3 regions of the Kurthia sp. Dielmo genome follow, and region 3 is predicted to be linked to each of the others. Evidence: riboswitches for the same ligand, from Rfam matches in the RefSeq annotation. Region 3 holds a riboswitch; each other region holds the start of a gene.
What was found. A riboswitch is a leader RNA that binds a small molecule or an ion and turns the genes downstream of it on or off. The one in region 3 is predicted to bind thiamine pyrophosphate.
Positions count from the first base shown of each region.

Region 1: linked by a shared signal. The riboswitch ahead of KTHG_RS10520 (ABC transporter ATP-binding protein) and the one ahead of thiT (energy-coupled thiamine transporter ThiT) in region 3 are both predicted to bind thiamine pyrophosphate.
Region 2: linked by a shared signal. The riboswitch ahead of thiW (energy coupling factor transporter S component ThiW) and the one ahead of thiT (energy-coupled thiamine transporter ThiT) in region 3 are both predicted to bind thiamine pyrophosphate.

Region 1 is NZ_HE578958.1:377,884-382,440, reverse strand. Features, by position in the region: gene KTHG_RS10540 (aspartate ammonia-lyase) at 1-522, shown strand, start outside; gene KTHG_RS21845 (GNAT family N-acetyltransferase) at 701-1,033, opposite strand; partial or broken gene KTHG_RS10530 (ABC transporter substrate-binding protein) at 1,212-2,215, opposite strand; gene KTHG_RS10525 (ABC transporter permease) at 2,215-2,955, opposite strand; gene KTHG_RS10520 (ABC transporter ATP-binding protein) at 2,952-3,626, opposite strand; TPP riboswitch at 3,692-3,783, opposite strand; TPP riboswitch at 3,832-3,939, opposite strand; gene KTHG_RS10515 (sensor histidine kinase) at 4,220-4,557, opposite strand, start outside.
Region 2 is NZ_HE578957.1:263,861-268,417, forward strand. Features, by position in the region: gene KTHG_RS06215 (GNAT family N-acetyltransferase) at 1-178, opposite strand, end outside; gene KTHG_RS06220 (MFS transporter) at 208-1,641, opposite strand; gene thiW (energy coupling factor transporter S component ThiW) at 1,765-2,244, opposite strand; TPP riboswitch at 2,303-2,411, opposite strand; gene cydC (thiol reductant ABC exporter subunit CydC) at 2,432-4,141, opposite strand; gene cydD (thiol reductant ABC exporter subunit CydD) at 4,125-4,557, opposite strand, start outside.
Region 3 is NZ_HE578965.1:42,739-47,295, forward strand. Features, by position in the region: gene KTHG_RS19455 (aminopeptidase) at 1-1,126, shown strand, start outside; gene KTHG_RS21990 (hypothetical protein) at 1,282-1,395, opposite strand; TPP riboswitch at 1,595-1,699, shown strand; gene thiT (energy-coupled thiamine transporter ThiT) at 1,799-2,353, shown strand; gene map (type I methionyl aminopeptidase) at 2,449-3,201, shown strand; gene KTHG_RS19470 (tryptophan-rich sensory protein) at 3,253-3,987, opposite strand; gene KTHG_RS19475 (polyphosphate kinase 2 family protein) at 4,147-4,557, shown strand, end outside.

The sequences.
Region 1 (4,557 bases), on a different contig from region 3:
GAATTAATTTTACCTGCACGCCAACCAGGATCTTCAATTATGCCAGGGAAAGTAAACCCTGTAATGCTTGAAGTAATGAACCAAGTAGCATTCCAAGTAGCAGGAAATGATTTAACGATTTCAATGGCTTCTGAAGCGGGTCAATTTGAATTAAACGTGATGGAACCTGTACTTGTTTATAACCTACTACAATCACTACAAATTATGGACAATGTATTTGAAGTATTTACAGAATACTGCCTAAAAGATATCAAAGCAAACAAAGAACGTTTACTTGCTTATGTTGAAAACAGCATTGGTATTATTACAGCTGTATCACCATATATCGGTTACGAATCGTCTTCTCGTATCGCACGTGAAGCACTTGCAACAGGTAAATCTGTACGTGAGCTATGTGTTGAATACGGTCACTTCACACCGGAAGAAATCGACAAAATCCTTAGCCCATACGGTTTAACAACACCTGGGATATCTGGTGACCTTGCGAAATATCGCGCAACACATCAAGAAGGCTTAAAATAAATGCAACTTAAAATACCTCATTCGTCATTTTAGACGAATGAGGTATTTTTTTATTCGTATTCATACACCATTACCTGCCATTCATCGCGCAACATACTGTAAATAAGTGAATCACGCCACCCACCATTTATACGTAGATGGTCGCGAATTCGTCCCTCTGATTGAAAACCGGCCTTTTCTAGACGCTAAAAGAAGCAATATTTTTAGGGTCACAAGTAGCAAAAATTCGATGCATACCTAGCTGTTCAAAGCCGAATGCTAGTAGCACATTTGCCATTTCAGTCGCAAAGCCTTGTCCCCAATAAGCGGGATGCAATACATAGCCGATTTCTGCGCATTCATTGTACCAGTCTGTAATCCATAGCTCCCCCGCGCCGATAAGTTGGCCGTCATATTCTACTGCTAAACAATACCATACCCGTTTATGCTCTGCTGCATCCGCTACTACTTCTGCAACAAATTGCGTCGTTTCTTCGAGTGAATTTGGTCCCCATGGCTGATCATGTGACACTTCCTCTCATGACGCGTACTGATGAATTGCTACTGTATCATGAAACGTGATTTCACGTAACCAGAGTCGCGTTGTCGATAGTTGCATAGGCTTTCACCTCTTTTTTTACTACTTCATACCCTTTTGCAATCAAAAAAAGACGGAATCCTTTATTCCGGCTTTTTTCGAAAATAAATGATTATTTCATTAACTCCACAAACAAATCATTTGGCTGCGGTTTTGTCGTAATCATATGCTGTTTACTCATCCATTCAATTTGTTTTTGCCAGGCATTTGCATCATCAGATAAGAACTTGCTGCCCTTTCGTTCCATCGTCGCCATCAGTATTTGTAAGCTTTTCTTTTCTACTTTAGATGATAACGGGAAATTTGCTTCATCTTGTTTTGCCATTAAGATTTCTAGCGCTTGTTGTGGATGCTTCTTCATGTAAGCATATCCTTTCTCAGAGGCACGTAGAAACGCCTTTAGTAGTTCAGGATTTTCTTCAATTGTCTTGTCGCCTGATACAAATAACAGTTCATAATAATTTGGCACCCCATAATCCGCGGGGTTAAACGTACGTGTCGGAAACCCCTTCTCTTCCATTACGGGCACTTCATGATTAATCAGCGCGCCACTAAGCGCATCCACTTTATTAGTAATCAGGGCTGGTACGAGGTCAAACCCCACATCTTGCATTGTCACTTTCTTTGGGTCCCCACCATCGGCTTTTACCATCGATTGTACATACGCTTCACTTAAGTCACTTCCCGCATAGCCAATTGTTTTTCCTTCTAAATCTTTAGGTGATTGAATCGTTTTTCTTTATCAAGAACAATAATATGGTTTAACGGCTCGCGTACAATGGGGCCAATTGACTTTACCGGAATTCCTTCATTTGCACGCGCTCGCACGATATCTTGCTGATAATAAATTCCTACCGTTGCTTTACCAGCAGCAGTCAAGGTAAGTGGATCCGTCACGTTTTGAGGATATTGAATATTTAAATGAATTCCCTCTTCCTTAAAATAGCCTTTTTCCTCCGCAGCATAAATAAAGCTATGAACTGCATTAGGATACCAATCCAGTACGAGTGTTACCTCTTGTAGTCCATCAGCCGTTGTTTTTTTATCACTGCTTCCACATGCACTTAATACTGTCATACAAATGCAGCATACATATACTAGCAACATTTTTTTCATTATTCTTTCCTCCAACCCATATATTTTTTCTCCACACCCGCAAGAATGGCCGCAAAAATAACCGCCATTAGCGATAACACAACAATAGGGGCGAATACACCTGCACCATCCATTTGTGTCATCATACGTTTACTAAAATAGCCAAGACCTGCTTGCGCTCCAAGCCACTCACCGATTGCCGCTCCGATTACAGTTAAAGGCACCGCAATTTTAAGACCTGTAAAGAATGATGGTAAGGCAGCCGGGACCTTTAATTTCCAAAACTGTTGCCAACGACTTGCTCCAAATGTTTGTAGAAGCTCAAACTGTCCTTTTTTCACACTGCGTAAACCCTCAAAAGTATTCATTGTAATGGGAAAAAAAGCAATTAAGACCGTCACAAGTACTTTACTCCAAATACTATAACCAAACCACAGCACAAAAATGGGGGCAAGGGCAGTCGTTGGAATCGTTTGTGAGATGACAAGAAGTGGATAAAAAGCCCGCTCGAACCACGTACTGGCATCCATTACTAATGCAAGGACCACACCTAATACAAGGGAAATCAGCAACCCGATTCCAATGATCGTTAATGTCGCCGGCAAATGAATCGTTAACAGTGGTTCACGAAGTAACCATATTTTCTTAAGAATTTGAAGTGGGGACGGCAAAATATACGGCGATGCAAGAACACGTGCAATTACTTCCCAACTAATGAGCAGTAGCGCCATTAACAAGAAAGGCGGTACTATTTTTTTCATCGCATCGCACCACCAATTTTTTCATAGATATACGCTTTTGATACTGTCGAGTCCATACATTCAAATGCGGTAAGTGGTTTTTTTGTCGCTACAAAAATACGATCTGATAAAAATAATGCCTCCTCAATATCATGTGTAATAAAAATAACCGTTTTCTGTTCTAAGTGGACAATGTCCTTTAACCATTTCTGTAAATCATTACGGGTAAGAGCATCCAGTGCGCTGAATGGTTCATCTAATAATAATACGTCGGCTCCTGTTAAAAGAGCTCGTATCAAGCTTACGCGTTGTTGCATACCACCTGATAATTCGTATGGCTTCTTATCTTCATAGCCAGCTAATCCAAAGCGTATAAAAAGCTGCTGCGCTTGCTTACGTGCTTTCGCCTTTTTCACGCCTTGACATTCTAACGGTAAAATCGCATTATCAAGTGCTGTTCGCCAGGGCATAAGCTGATGGTGCTGTGGCATATAACCTATTTTTCCATGTTTTTTTATCCTCCCTTGCTGTGGATTTTCAAGTCCTAGCAACAAACGAAATACGGTGCTCTTACCGCAACCACTTGCCCCAACGATACTAACAAATTCACCCGCTTCTACGTGCAGGTTTAAGCCATTTAAAATTACTTTCTGACCATACGAAAAATGCACATGCTCCATCCTAACAACCATTCTTTGCTCCTCCTTTATCACAACAAAAAAAGCCATCTCCCGCAGGAAGTGGCTCTACATGCATCGCTAAATAGAACCCACTTCCTTGCGTCAGCATTACCTAATACAAGTCATAAGGGTCTCATCTCAGCTTTTTATAGCACCCCTAGTGGTCAAAAATTAAAAAACGTCCCATGCCTAGATTACCGGCATGGGACGTGATCATATGAATCAATCAACGCTTTCCTACGCTAGTACAAACTAGATCAGGTTCAAGGATTAATTCATTACGTGAATTTCTCGGCTGACAACATCAGCACTCCTAGCATCTTTTTGTATGTGATTAAAAAGCAGTATAGCACGATAATGAATAATTGACAACGTTCTCCCTACACCCCTTCAAACGATTTAAGTGCTAGAAAAGTCGTTTGTATAATTTTATATTTCAATAAAAAGCTTTTATCACTTTCTTTAGCTGTTCTTTCTGATAAAAAACTTAAAAAGAAAATATTTATTTTAAACAAAAAAACACGCACCTATTCCTGACGTAGGTGCGTGTTTTTCTATCCATGGCATCCGGGGGTGGAGTCACATGAGTTTATATTATTATCATACTAGCTATTTGTGGAAAAAGTATGAATGGGAAATGACAATCTAAAGGTAGTACCGATATTTTCCTTACTTTCGACTGTAATAGCGCCATCTAATGCTTCCGTTAACGCTTTAACAATCGCTAGGCCAAGGCCTGTGCCACCCTTATCGCGAACACGTGATTTTTCAACCCGGTGGAAGCGGTCAAAAATAAAGGGAATATCCTCTGCTGGAATACCAACACCTGTATCAGTTATTTCAATAATTAGTGTAGATTTTTGCTCAAATGCACGCAGTGTAATCGTTCCCTGCGGCGTATAGTTAACCGCGTTTTGCAGTAAATTAATAATGATTTGCTCAA
Region 2 (4,557 bases), on a different contig from region 3:
ATTGCTTTTCGGTGAAGGCGATAAATTGACGCGTATCTAAAATCGTTTTCGTGCCATCTACCCACGGAAGCCATTCGCGTAAGTAGCTACGGTGTCCATCTACTGCCGCAAACATCGCCTCTGCATGCGCATCACTTAATTGTTGTAACGTCATGTGCGCATCTAATTGCCATTCCATTCTAAATGCCCCCTTTAACTATGCGCTTATTATAGCATGTCGCGGTCCCTCGTAACGCTTAAGAGACAACTTGCGATTAGCAACACCCCTGCAATGACATAAAATTGACCAGTAAGTGACAAAGGTAATAACGCCAGCCCCGATGAGCCAACGACCGTACCGAGCGAGAAGAACGCATAAAAATACCCATACGCACGCCCTCTTGTTTGTTCGGTCGTTCCTTCAATAAGCATGCGATTCATTGCGGGGAATAATAGCGCAAAGCCAATACCATACAGGGCAAGTATCGCATAAAGCAGCGCTTGCGACGTTGTGATACTAATAAAAAACTGACTGATTCCAATAAAGGCAATCCCTAACACCATGAGCCATTTAGCAGACCATTTATCAAATACATAACGTGTTGGCAGTACAAATAATAAGACCGCTACAATGCCAAACATACTCATTAGTGTGCCACTTAACCGCGATTCATAGCCTAATAATTCGATACGAATTGGTAATAAATACGCCAGCGCCCCTTGTGACATCATCAGCAAAAAGGCGGCCATAAAGGCACGTATGGCGCGTGCATTCCAGCTAAAGCTTTGTTGCGTCGTCTGCGATTTCTTTTTCACCGTTAGCTGTAAAAATATTAATGCCACAACGACAACGGCACCAATTATTGCGACCGTTATCAGCACAAATGGTACGGAGGTACGCGTTGCCACAATGCCGCTATAAGCAGGACCTAAAATCGCCGCGATGCCGACAAAGGCGCCGGTTAATGCCGACTGACTGCCCTGTGTTTGCTGGGCTGTTTGATTGGCGACAAGCGTAAAGGCGGCCGGTGTAATAAGCCCTGCCACAAAGCCATGACAGGCACGTAGTACGAGCAAGGTGGTCGGTGAATCAATAACCATATATGCACATAATGATAGCACCGTAAGCATCAGTCCAATTATTGCAATACGCTTCGCTCCCACACGATCAGTTAAAATACCCGACGCCATATTCCCAAACATATTCGTAAAAGAATACATCCCAACGACAAGTCCGGCTATCATCGTCGAAGCGCCTAATGATAGTGCAAAGGTACTCATGACGGGAAGCTGTGCGAATAAATCGAGAAACGTAAAGAAAATCGCACCATACAATAACCAAATTTGTTTAAATGGTTGCGGTCGATAACGTGCTTCAGCCCGCTTTATGTATCGATCGAATAAAAAGTTCCCAAATGGGATAAAGGCGACAAGGACCGCTACAATGGAATAAACAATGGGCCATTGCATACGTAACTGCGCCCACGCAATCGACGCGAGATACAACATAAAAATGGCGCCATGCAAACTGCCCATAATCGTTACCGCTAGTGGCAAATCCCACACATATTTTAGTGGCATCGCGACACCTAATAAAATTAATAGCGATAGGCCGTCTAAAATGCCCATCGTTCGTAAAAATCGCACAGCTTTTGAGTGCACAGTATTCCCTTCTTCCATTAGTCATTACTAAAAAGTATACCGCATCCTTATCGCTATTGGCTTCTATTGTGCCTGTATTTGGCAATAAAAAAAGCCGACGTCGTTCATACGTCGGCTTTTACACTACTGAATCGCTAAATAGCGTGTTGGGACAGCTTTTAGTATCGCGAGCGCTAGCATGGCGCCTGTCACCGTCGACAATAAAAAGGACGGCATGAAAAATAACGCAGATACCGCGGGTGCATGCATAAAGAACATACTATAAGGTACCGCAACAAGGGATGCGATGATGCCCGTGCCAATTATTTCCCCACTGATTGCGGCTATGCGTCTTTTCGTTATCCTATAGAGCATACCTGCAAGCACTGCCCCTATAACGCTTCCTGGAATGGCTAATAAAGTCCCCGTCCCCATCATCAGTCGAATAAGTGATGCCAATATAGCCTGTATAATTGCCGGAATCGGCCCTAGTGTTACCGTGCAAATAATGGTCATCATATGCTGAATGGGCGCCACTTTTGCCACACCAATCGGGATACTCACAACACTTGAGCCGATAACACAAATCGCGATATACATCGCTAATAACGTCATTTTTTTCATATAAAAAGCCCCTCTCTTTCTGATGCGATTGCCAAAAGAAAAAGAGCCAGGCCCTTATTATCTTTGTAAGTTGCTTCCCTCCGCTAGTATGAACTAGATCAGGTTTCAAGGATTAAGCGGCTGTAGCGCTCTCTCAGTCAGTCACACTGACACTCCTAGCAATCGTCCCCGCTACTGTATCATAAAATTAGTCAAATGGATAGTCTAAGTCGTATAATTTTCGGTATCTTGCGTCATCTGCTAACAACTGTTCATGTGAACCTTTTACACGTACTCGACCATTTTCAAGCATATAAATGGTATCCATATGAGCCATTGCTGCTAAATGATGCGTAATCCATACGACTGTTTTATTGCTAAGAACCTCAAATATCGTATGAATCAATTCCTGCTCAGTTACGGGGTCTAAACCAACAGTTGGCTCATCTAATAATACAATGGGCGTTTGCTGTAATAAAATACGAGCAAGCGCGATACGCTGACGTTCCCCACCAGAAAAGCGTGTGCCAAGTTCTTCGACACGCGTGTCATAGCCATGTGGTAATGTCTCAATCATCTCATGCAACTGAACTTTTTTCGCCGCCTCAATAACCTCCGCATCACTTGCCGAAACATTTCCAAGTCGAATATTATTCATAATCGTCGTATCAAATAAATACGGCTTTTGTTCTAAGACCGCGATAAGCTGTGATGTGTCATGACGTAGCGTATGCATATGCACGCCGTTAATCGTTACCGTACCAGCAGTCGGCTTATACGCCCCCAGTAATAACTTACCAAGCGTACTTTTACCGGTACCTGTTTTCCCTAAAATCGCGACTTTTTGACGTGGGTGCCATGTCATTGATACATCCCGGAGTACGGTCCTATTATCATATTGAAAAGCGACATTTGATATATCAACAGTATAAGGCCCAGTAGGTAATGTAGTGCATGGCTGTGCGTCTTCGCTTCGTCCCTCGACTTCCATAAGACGTGCAAATGACGTGTCATAACTTGGGAAATGGCTAATTGCATCGCTAATTGGCATAAACGCTTCAAGTAGCGGTAACGCAACAAGTACAAAGGCCGCAATCCACATTGGATGAAAAACAGCAGTTTGCGCCATGTCGCTTCCAAACATAACTAATAGAATCACTGACGCAGCAGCGACTACTTGAAAAACAATCGAACGTCGACGACTCGATGCTTCAATTTTTGCTTCTAGTCGGTCATAACGCGCAGCAATTTGTTGTTTCCCGGCAATCATTTGATCTGCACGACCACTTAATTTCCAGTCTGTTGCACCCATTACAGCATCTGTTAAGTCATTATAAAGTTCCGCCCGCACTATTTTCATATCAAGCATATGTTGTCGATTGCGTTTTAATGCTACATATGGCAATACAAATACAAGGATGCCAAATAGCAAAGCTAACAACAAAGCATATGGAATGCTAAATACACCCAATGCGATAATCGCGATGCCATACAATATAAGTGCAAATAGCGCTGGGAAAATTGTTTTTAAATAAAAGTTTTGCAAATGCTCTAAGTCATCGGCCAGTAACCCTAATAAATCGCCGATTGCGTAACGTTCTTTTAAAACGAGCGCCTGCGTCTCTAATCGTTGAAATAATCGCACGCGCATTTTTGATAACACGGCTAATACAAAGGAATGGCTTGCAAGCTGTTGTAAATAATTAAGTACGGGACGTGAAATCCCAAATGCACGTACTAAGACAATTGGCACGTAGACAAGCAAGATATTTTCAGGTCGTAATGACGACTTTGAAATTAAATATCCCGATGTAAACAAGAGTGCACATGCAGCAATGAGTGCACCCACGCCGAAAAGAATCGTCAATATAAGCAGGCCTTTATGCGCTTTTACATAAGGCTTAATCCAATCGTTCATGACATTTTCCTCCTTGTGCGGCAATAAGTGCAGCATAGTGACCTTGTTGTTTCATAAGTTGTTCATGGGTGCCAACTTCGACAATTTCACCATCATCAATGACAATAATCCGGTCCATATTGTGCATCCAATGCAAGCGATGCGTTGCAAAAAAGACAAGACGCTCGTCAAATAACGGTAATATGCGCTCCTTTAATTCCGCTTCCGTTTCGATATCTAGATGCGCGGTCGGTTCATCGAATAATAATATGCGGCGGTCTTCCAGAAAAGCACGTGCTAGCGCAATTCGTTGTTCTTGTCCTCCACTCAATATTCTTCCAGATTCCCCAATCCATTCATCTAAACCATGGGGCAATGCCTCAATTACTTCACGTAATCCCGCACGATCACAAGCCGCTATAATCGCCTCCTCACTC
Region 3 (4,557 bases):
AATCGAGTTTACTCGTTTAGTTGTGAAAGAAGCATATAAAGCTGGCGCAGCACGCGTAACCGTGAACTACTCAGATGATGTAGTCGCACGACAATTATTTGAAAATGCATCAGTAGAAGAGTTTGAAAAATTCCCTCGTTGGATTACAGAGCAACGTGATGAGTTGATTGAACGTGGTGGCGCACTTCTTTGGATTGATGCAGCAGATCCAGACTTAATGGCTGGCATCCCTGTTGAAAAAATTTCAGCAAACCAAAAAGCGTCAGGTAAAGCATTAGAAAACTATCGTGATGCTGTAATGAATGATAAAATCGCATGGTCAATCATTGCGATTCCGTCGAAAAAATGGGCAGCGAAAGTATTCCCTGAATTACCTGAAGAAGAACAAGTTCCTGCAATGTGGGAAGCAATCTTCAAAACGGTACGTATCGGTGAAGGTAGCGCCGTTGAAAACTGGCAAGCTCACTTGAAAAACTTACATGTGCGCGGTGATTTAATGAATGAAAAGCATTTTGCTAAATTACATTACACAGCGCCAGGTACGGATTTAATTGTTGGCTTACCAGACAAACACATTTGGGCAACTGGCTCTAGTAAAACACCACAAGGCACTGAATTCGTGGCAAATATGCCAACAGAGGAAGTCTTTACATTGCCATCTAAATACGATGTAAACGGCTATGTGTCATCAACAAAACCACTTGTCTATCAAGGGAATATTATCGACAACTTCAAATTAACTTTTGAAAATGGCGTGATTGTGAAAGCAGAGGCACAGCAAGGTGAGGAATTATTAAATGAGTTGATTAAAGCGGATGAAGGCTCTAAATACATTGGTGAAATCGCACTTGTACCACATGAATCACCAATTTCAGCATCTGGCTTACTTTATTACAACACATTATTTGATGAAAATGCATCCAATCATATCGCAATTGGTGCAGCATATCCAACTTGTTATGAGGGCGGTAGCGAGCTATCTGAAGAGGAAATGGATAAAGCAGGCATCAATGTTTCAATTACACATGAAGACTTTATGGTCGGTAGTGCGGAAATGGACATCGATGGCATCCATGCAGACGGGACAGTAGAAGCTGTATTCCGTAAAGGTGCTTGGGCATTTTAATAAAAAGAAAATAGACTTTGACATACATCTAAAAATAACCGCTCCTATGAGCATAAGAAAAACCGGAACCGCGCTATGGCGCAGTTCCGGTTTTTCGTTGTGAACGCTAAAAAAGAAACATGACGTGTTTTATCCCAGTCTCTTTTTAAATGTCCTTAACGGCGATTTGTAGATTGTGACGCTTTTTTATTATTTAATACTTTTTTCACGATTGGATAAACGACAGGTGCTAATTTAACAGCTGTGCTAATTACTTTTTTTAAGTTCATTATGCATAACCTCACTTTTTAGTAGTTAGTATAGTATTACCGTTGTTGAATTTCTTTAAACGTACAGTGCTTTAATTGCTTGTACAATATTGTGAATAAACGGTTCATCTTATTTACGGAAGCGCGTGTGAAAAGTTTCAAAAAGGTTGAAAGCTTGAGCATTTTTCCGTACAATAGGATTGTTCAATAAACGAGATGTAACAACCACAAGGGGAGCTATTAAAATAGCTGAGAGTGAAGTGCGACTTCTAACCCTTAGAACCTGTAAGTTAATGCTTGCGAAGGAATGTGGATAGACAGCTGACGCTATGCGATGTCAGGGATCTTTCCCTGGCATCGCTTTTTTCATATCTATCTAATCCCACTGGTTTGATTTGTACATCAACATTGGAGGTTGAAGGGATTGAACAGTAAAAATTTATTAATGATGGTCGAAATCGCCATTTTTGCGGCCATCGGTCTTATTTTAGATAAGCTGACATTTAGCTTATGGCCACAGGGCGGCTCGATTAGTCTTGTGATGGTGCCAATCGTCATTATGGCGTTTCGCTGGGGCACAGTGGCAGGGCTTGTGACGGGCTTATTAATCGGTACGATGAATGCGATGTTTGGCGGCTTTATTTTAACACCGCTACAAGGCTTTATTGATTACTTCTTTGCGTTTACTGTAGTAGGACTTGCAGGGCTTTTACGTCCACTTGTTATACGTGCACAAACAGCGAGTGAGAAAGCTTTGTACATTACAATTGGGACGATTATCGGCGGTTTAATTCGCTATGTAGCTCATGCAATAGCTGGCTATGTATTCTTCTCTGAATATGCGGGTGACCAAAATCCACTAATTTATACGATTGTCTATAATGGTTCGTACATGGTGCCAGCCATTATTTTAACAGCAGCGATTGTTAGTCTACTCATGACAAAGGCACCGAAACTATTGGAGCCTAAAAAACGATAAAGAAACGAAGGAACTGAATTAATTCAGTTCCTTTTTCGTCATGAAAAAAGTGTGATATAGTAGAAGAAGATTCAATATAAAGGAGATCTTGAACGATGATTGTGAAAACGCAAGAAGAATTTGATGCGTTAATGAAAGCAGGCCGTGCAATGGCTGAAATTCGTGACGCCCTTAAAAATGCGACAAAACCTGGTGTGACAACAAAAGAATTAGATGAATTAGCTGGTAAATTATTCGAAGAAAAAGGTGCTGTATCAGGCCCTAAAGCAGAATATGACTTCCCAGGTTATACATGTATTAGTGTAAATGAATGTGTTGCCCATGGTATTCCGGACAACCGTAAACTACAAGAAGGCGATATGATTAACATTGATGTATCAGGCCATGTAGACGGTTTCTATGCAGATACAGGTGTATCATTTGTTGTAGGCGATGTTGAAAAACCAGAACTTCAAATCCTTTGCGATGTGGCTCAAAGCTCATTTGACCGCGCAATGGGAAAAATTAAACCAGGTGCGCGCTTGAACCAAATCGGTAAAGCTGTAGAACGTGAAGCACATGATAAAGGTTTAAAAGTAATCATGAACTTAACAGGCCATGGTGTAGGTCATTCATTACATGAAGAACCTCAATACGTTTTAAACTACTATGATGCATGGGATGCAACAATGATGAAAGAAGGCATGGTTTTCGCTGTAGAACCATTCATCTCTCAAGCTGCTGAAAACATCGTAGAGGGCACAGATGGCTGGGCATTCTTAACACCAGATAAATCATTTGTTGCACAATTAGAACATACAGTTATCGTAACGAAAAATGGTCCTGTATTAACAACAAAAATCGATTAATTTCAATAAAAAAAGACTGTAGCGGAAGCGTTTCTTCTGTTACAGTCTTTTTTAATTTGCGTTAGATGGCAAACGTTTGCGTATGAAAATGATCCCAACAATCAAGACGCCGCTTAAAAATAATGCAGCTGTTGTGACAAGCAATTCATTGAAATTATTAGCAATGGCTACGCCAATTAAAAACCAAATGAATACAGCGGGAAAGGCGGCGTCATAAAGATGGAAGCGGATTGCGAGTGCAAGTGCGGCTGCACACGTTAACAATACAACAGCCCATAGCTGACGACTAAGGCCAAAATCAATGAGGTTATTCGAAATAAACAGGAAGCCGATAGTTAAAAAAGTGAGGAATGCTATAGCAGCAAATGCAATTGAAATTGGCAGGCGTCCATTCATTTTATTCTCTGTTAACGGGTAGGTTAAATACAGTATGAATAAGCAGATAGAGATCACAGCTAGTGCCGCAAGTGCAAGAATAAATTGCTCATAGTGCCATAAATTAATCCAAACGATAAATACAATCGAGCTTATCGCAAATAAAATGGCTTGCGTGAGTGTTAGTGCAGAAGCTGTATGGCGCTTTTGCCATTGCGCAAAAACCCAATAAGCGAGCAATAACAAAGCGCCTGGGAATAGCCAATAAACGTATAGAGCTGGAAACATTAATATTTTATAACTGTAGGCCAGTTCAAGTGCCGTATGATTGTTGAGTGGTAGTGCATAAGCAGATAAGCTGGCGATAAATAAAGCGATGAACGCCAACAGAACAATTAAAAATCTGCCCAATGATAACCCCTCCTAAAAATAAAGATATACGTATTAGTATACCTCATGAATCGCGTGCAACAATTTTCATTTCTGTGAACATTCTTCGAACATACGCATATATTGCGCTTTAGCACTACATAGCTGTAAAATATATGTAATCTTTTACTAAAAGGAGCGATGAAGTTGGTACAAAAAATTGACAAGCTAGATTTATCGAAAAAGTTGAGTGACCAAATTTCGTATAAAAAGGAATTAAAGAAGCTACAATATGAAATGTTGAACATTCAACAGTTTTTATTTAAGCATGATATTGGCTTAATTTTAGGCTTTGAAGGAATGGATGCAGCTGGTAAAGGTGGCGCCATCAAACGACTAACAGAGCGTCTTGACCCACGTGGTTATATCGTACATCCGATTGCTGCACCAACACCAGAGGAATTGAAATACAATCATTTACAACGCTTTTGGAATCGACTACCTGCAAGAGGTCAAATCGGTATTTTTGACCGCACATGGTATGGTCGTGTGCTCGTTGAACGTATTGAGGGCTTTGCGAAGAAAAAAGAATGGAAACGTGCCTACGAAGAA